Regions from separate parts of the Tissierella pigra genome, predicted to be linked through region 1. Evidence: a T-box and tRNA genes for the amino acid it is inferred to sense, from the RefSeq annotation. Region 1 holds a T-box; the other holds one or more tRNA genes.
The links. The T-box of region 1 lies ahead of KQI41_RS13180 (valine--tRNA ligase). A T-box ahead of a tRNA ligase gene usually reads a tRNA of that ligase, here a tRNA-Val.

Region 1 (3,219 bases):
TAGCCTTTGTTCTCTTTTTCCAATGTAGCAGCAACAGGCTCAAATAATGCCACATAGTCACCTTCACCAGCCACAAATGCTCCAGCCATTACATCGAATTGTATGTCAGTTCGTACATTTACATCTTTACCTATTTCTAGTCCGTGGCTTTTGATTACATACTCTAAAGTCATTTCTGGCATACCGCCTTTTCTACCACCTATTACTGTTTTACCTTTAAGTTTATCGAAGGTAAAATTATCGTCCTTTTCTCTTCCTACTAAGAAAGAGCCATCTCGTTGAGTTAATTGTGCAAAGTTAATTACATAATTATCTCGCCCTTGGTTATATACATATACAGATGCTTCAGGTCCCATAAATCCAATTTCAGCTTCATTACTTAATAGAGAAGCCATAACCTTATCTGCACCTTTACCATTGATTAATTCAACTTTTAGTCCTTCTTCCTCAAAAAATCCTTTAGTAATGGCTACATATTGTGGTGTGTAAAATAGGGAGTGAGTAACTTCAACTAACCTAATGGTTTGTAACTCTGTGTTCTTCTTGCAGCCAACTAATCCAAATGATAGCACTATCACTAGGATTAATATAAATGAAACTTTTCTTAACATCTTATCCCTCCTAACATAATATGGGTATACGAAAGCTTTATTTAATGCTATAATATTCTAAAATAGGGTAAAGGTTACTAAATTAGTTATTAGGTTAGGAGGAATTAAATGAATATACCAAATATGATAACGATTTTAAGAATACTATTGATTCCAGTATATCTATACTTTTTTTATTCCAGTTTAAGAGAAAATATTTTATTAGCAGGAATCATATTTATTATTGCAGGAATTTCTGATGTTTTAGATGGATACATAGCAAGAAAATATAATTTAACGTCTAAACTTGGTATAGTTTTAGACCCTATTGCAGATAAATTAATGACATTTACTATTTTGATTAGCTTTACTACAAAAGGAATTATACCTCCTTGGATACTAATTGCCATAGGAATAAAAGAAATAGCAATGATTTTAGGTGGAGCAATATTGTATTTATTTAAAGGAAAACAAGTAATGCCTTCAAATAAATATGGAAAAGTAGCAACTTTATCCTTTTACGCTGCAACATTATCTGTAGTATTTAAATTTCCCGAGTTATTATCTAAAACCTTATTTTTCTTAACTGTAGTTTTAAATGTTATAGCTTTTATAAATTACTTTATAATTTATATAAAAATGAGGCATAATACATTAAATGATATAGTTGACAAATAAATTATATATATATATAATTGAATCAATAATTTTATATTCTGCTTTGATAAAGAGGAGTAAGTAAATATTCTTTACAGAGAAAGAGTTCTAGGCTGAAAAACTCTAAGTTAAATATTTACTGAAGGTAGCTTTAGAGCATTCAAGTTGAAATCAAGTAAACTTGAAGGGTTTTAGCCCTTATATTAGTTAAGAGCCATGATTTTTATGGAATTAAGGTGGTACCGCGAATTACCCTTCGTCCTTACAGTGTTAAGGATGAAGGGATTTTTTTATGACCTAACACAGCGAACAACAGTGAGTTGATGTAGGTCAAACGCACCTAGGCTGTCCGTTTTGTCTACAATTCGCTACGCTCATTGGACAAAAAGGCAATGAGCACCAAATCTATATGAGCATAGGGAGTAAATAGATTTGAGTTGCGAAACTGCGGCAAATAACCTAACACAGCAACTAAGTAAATATAAATAAGGAGTGATATTATGTTAGAAAATTTACCAAAGACCTATAATCCAAAGGACTTTGAAGATAGACTATATAAATATTGGAGTGATAATGGACATTTTGAGGCTCATGTTGATAAAACTAAAAAACCTTTTACAATAATGATGCCGCCACCAAATGTAACGGGAAATCTTCATATGGGTCATGCACTTAATAATACTATTCAAGATATTTTAACTAGATGGAAGAGAATGGAAGGATATTCAGCATTATGGCTGCCAGGCACAGACCACGCTAGTATATCTACTGAAGCAAAAGTAGTGGAGAAAATTAAAAAAGAAGGTAAATCTAAAGAAGAATTAGGTCGTGATGGATTTTTAGATGAAGCTTGGGATTGGACTCACAAATATGGGAATACAATAAAAAATCAACTTAAAAAACTAGGAGTTTCCTGTGATTGGAATAGAGATAGATTTACTTTAGACGAAGGATTAAGCAAGGCTGTAGAGGAAGTATTTATTAGATTATACGATAAAGGATTAATCTATAGAGGAGATAGAATAATTAACTGGTGTCCAAATTGTAAAACAGCCATATCAGATGCAGAAGTAGAACATGAGGATTCCAATGGCAGTATATGGCATATTAAATATCCTATTAAGGATAGTGATGGATTTATAGTTATAGCAACGACTAGACCAGAAACTATGTTGGGAGACTTAGCTGTAGCTGTAAATCCAGAGGATGAAAGATATAAAGACCTTGTGGGAAAAATATTGATTCTACCTCTTATGAACAGAGAAATCCCTATTATAGCAGATGATTATGTAGAAATGGAATTTGGAACAGGGGCAGTTAAAATAACTCCATCCCACGACCCTAATGATTTTGAAGTAGGAGAAAGACACAATTTAGGTCAATATATAATAATGAATGAAGATGGAACTATTGGTTCTAAAGGTGGAATATATGAAGGATTAGAAAGATATGAGGCTAGAAAAAAAATAGTTGAAGACTTAGAGAAACAAGGATATTTAGTAGAAATAAAGGATCATCAAAATGCAGTAGGTCATTGTGAAAGATGTACTACTATTGTAGAACCTCTTATTTCAAAGCAATGGTTTGTAAAAATGGAGACCTTAGCTAAACCAGCCCTTGAAGCATATAAAAGAGGAGAACTAAACTTCATACCTGAAAGATTTGGTAAAGTTTATGTAAATTGGTTAGAAGGTATAAAAGACTGGTGTATTTCTAGACAATTATGGTGGGGACATAGACTTCCCGTATATTATTGTGAAGATTGTGATGAGATTATAGTATCAAGAATAGAACCAGAAAAGTGTAGTAAATGTAATAGTACAAAGTTACATCAAGATACTGATACATTAGATACCTGGTTTTCATCTGCTTTATGGCCTTTTTCTACTTTAGGTTGGCCAGAGAAAACTGAAGATTTAAGTTACTTTTTTCCAACAGATGTATTAGTAACTGGATACGATATTATATTTTT
Region 2 (3,219 bases), 740 kb from region 1:
CTCATTATTAGTTATGGCACCAGTATTTACACTACCTAAAGCTATGATACAAGCACCAGTAAGCGTTGCTACATCTACTATTTTAGTAGCTTTCTCAACAGTTGCAGCATAATATAGTGCATCGGCTAAAGTTAATCTACCTTCGGCATCTGTATTTAATACTTCAATAGTCTTACCAGCCATAGAACCTATTATATCTCCAGTTTTATAAGCTTCACCAGAAATCAAGTTTTCACAAGCAGCAACAATTGCTACTACATTTTTATTTAATTTAGATTTAGCAATGGATTTCATAGTTCCAATAACAGCACCAGAACCAGCCATATCAGTGTGCATAGTTACCATACTATCTGCTGGTTTAATACAGTATCCACCTGAATCATATGTTAAACCCTTTCCTACTAAAGCAAGTTTTTCTTCTGAATTTTTATCTCCGTTCCATTTCATAATAATAAACTGTGGCTCATTGGCAGAGCCTTTTGATACAGCTAAAAACGCTTCCATACCAAGTTCTTCTATTTTTTCTTGACCTAATACTTCTACTTCAACTCCAAGAGGAGATAATTCTTCCTTAGCCCTATTTGCCAATTCCTTAGGTGTCATAACTATTGCAGGTTCATTTACTAAGTCTCTTGTTAAGAATATACCTTCTACTATATTATTGATTTCTTCTATTCCTTCTTCTACCTTGTCTTTCTTATCTTCTAAAACATCAAGATAGAATTCTTTAACTGTAAGTTTAGTTTTCTTTTCAGATAAGTATTTTTCAAAGGAATACTCTGATTGTAAAAGTCCTTCTGCTATACTCATATTGGTTTTTCTATAGCAAAGGTTTTCAAATTTAGGTACAGTTATAAATGCTGACTCCACTTTTAGTTTCATCAATTCTTTACCTAAATTGAAAAAAGCTTTCCTTAGAGAATCAAGACTAAGTTTTTCTTCTTCCCCTAAACCTAACAATACTATATTACTTCCTTTATGTGATATATCTGAATAAACTTCACCACAATTACCTTTCCATAAGTCTCTTTCTTTTAGATAGCTATATAATTCAGCTGCCTTACTTACATTATCTGCATTTTTAAATACTGGAACAATTTCCACTTCTCCACTTTTACCTATTAATATTTTCAAATATAACACCCCTTTTTTTATTATGATTTATGTTGATTATCCATATAATTAGTATATCAAAGAAAAACATAATAAAGTAGGAAAATATAAAATATAGTTGTTAATAATCACACTGGATAAGAAAAATAATAAAAATACTAAGGGAACATTTGCAGGACACGATTTAATTCTTAGTGAATGCAAGATGAAAAGCCGTTAAGCAGTTTGCACTGTTTGAGCGTAGCGAGTTTGCAAACTGTAGGATTTTTAGCTGGAATGAGCTATAGAATTATTCGTGTCCGAAACAGTGAGTGTGGATTTTTATTATTTTTCAGAGTTATTGTGAATAGTAACATTTACACAAACAATTATTTTTAAATTTGGATTGCATAGTTTAATGCCTTATGTTATCATATAATCCAATGGGTGAGTAACTCAGCTGGGAGAGTGTTTGCTCGACAAGCAAAAAGTCGTAGGTTCGAGTCCTATCTTGCCCACCATATAATAACAAAACACCTAGATAATATTTATAATATCTAGGTGTTTTTGAACTTTAGATATAGCATAGAGTATTGTATTTTTCAAAAAATAAATAGTCTAAATCACATAATTAAGGTATAATTATAATATTGGGGGTGTGGGTATGAGGCAAAGTAAATTTACTAAGGTTGTAATTTATTTACTAATAATATCATTTTTTATTGGAATAATTATACCTGTAATAACATCTTTAGTTATATAAATTGCCAGAAGCTAGTCTTCTGGCATTACTTGTTAAATCTTCAGTAACTATGAATGAATACCTTATTATAAGGGGTATAATCAAGATATATTTAATCAATGGAGGAAATCAAAATGGCAAAAGAAGTATTATTATCCTTTGGACTTACAACAATAGTAGGGCTAACTATGGCAGTAGGTAGTTTACTTTCTTTTCTTGTAAATAAAACCAATAAAAGATTTTTATCACTATCCCTAAGTTTTTCAGCAGGAATTATGATTTATGTATCCTTTATGTCAATTTTACCAGAAGGAATAGAGTTGATGGAAAATAATTTAGGAGAACATGGAAAATTTGTAGCCTTAGGTGGTTTCTTTGGAGGAATGTTAATAACTGCATTCATGGAAAAGGTAATTCACTTATTTGGAGGTCATAGCCATCATCATGACCACAGTCATCATCACGGATGTGAAGAACATCTATCTAAACTAGGGCTGATGTCAGCTGTAGCCATAGCCATACATAATCTTCCAGAAGGATTGGCACTATTTACAACTGGACTAAAAGACATATCTGTGGCAATTCCCATAGCTGTAGCCATAGTATTACACAATATACCTTTAGGTATAGCCATATCTGTGCCTGTATATTATTCAACAGGAAGTAAAGCTAAATCATTTCTATACTCGTTATTTGTAGGACTATGTCAGCCTTTAGGTGCTATTGCTGGATATTTGTTTTTATCTAAATTCTTTAGTGATACACTGTTTGGTATTCTATTTTCTATAATAGCAGGAATTATGATATTTGTATCTTTAGATGAATTGTTACCTTCTTCACAAAAATACGAGGATCACCATATTTCAGTATACGGTGCCATAGCAGGAATGTTGGTTATGGCAATAGCCATGAGTATATTCCATCATCACTAGATAAGTGGTATGAACATTCCTTGTCATAGACGGATATTTTGTTTTTTATAAAAATTGCCAGAAGAACTGTTCTTCTGGCAATTTTTATCTTTCGATTTAAATCAAGCTTCCAATCTTATTTAAACCCCTTTATTTTAAGTTCTTTTGAAAATATATATTGTTGCTATAATGTCTGTTATCATAAATCATTCTAATGTAAAGAGTAGTAAATAGATTATCTGTATAGATGAATATTTTGTATCTGTATTAAGATTAACTATAACAACAATGGGAATTATTAAATCTCATAATAATGCTTTAATCAATAATAAGAGTTTGATAGATTTAAAATTAGTTTGACAAAGAAAGGTGGATATTGAATGGAACAAAAGAAGAAAGTGCTTTCCCTTGGCACAGTGGCAATGGATATTATATTAGAAACAAGAGAATTACCAAAGGAAGATGGATTTGGTT

Region 2: it encodes a tRNA-Val, which carries the amino acid that the T-box ahead of KQI41_RS13180 (valine--tRNA ligase) is inferred to sense. The anticodon was not compared.

What each region holds. Positions count from the first base shown of each region.
Region 1 is NZ_JAHLPJ010000001.1:2,677,826-2,681,044, reverse strand. Features, by position in the region: gene KQI41_RS13190 (ABC transporter substrate-binding protein) at 1-611, opposite strand, end outside; gene pgsA (CDP-diacylglycerol--glycerol-3-phosphate 3-phosphatidyltransferase) at 720-1,268, shown strand; T-box leader at 1,303-1,514, shown strand; gene KQI41_RS13180 (valine--tRNA ligase) at 1,748-3,219, shown strand, end outside.
Region 2 is NZ_JAHLPJ010000001.1:3,417,851-3,421,069, reverse strand. Features, by position in the region: gene KQI41_RS16670 (leucyl aminopeptidase) at 1-1,134, opposite strand, end outside; tRNA gene KQI41_RS16665 (tRNA-Val) at 1,538-1,613, shown strand; gene zupT (zinc transporter ZupT) at 1,969-2,766, shown strand; gene KQI41_RS16655 (PfkB family carbohydrate kinase) at 3,126-3,219, shown strand, end outside.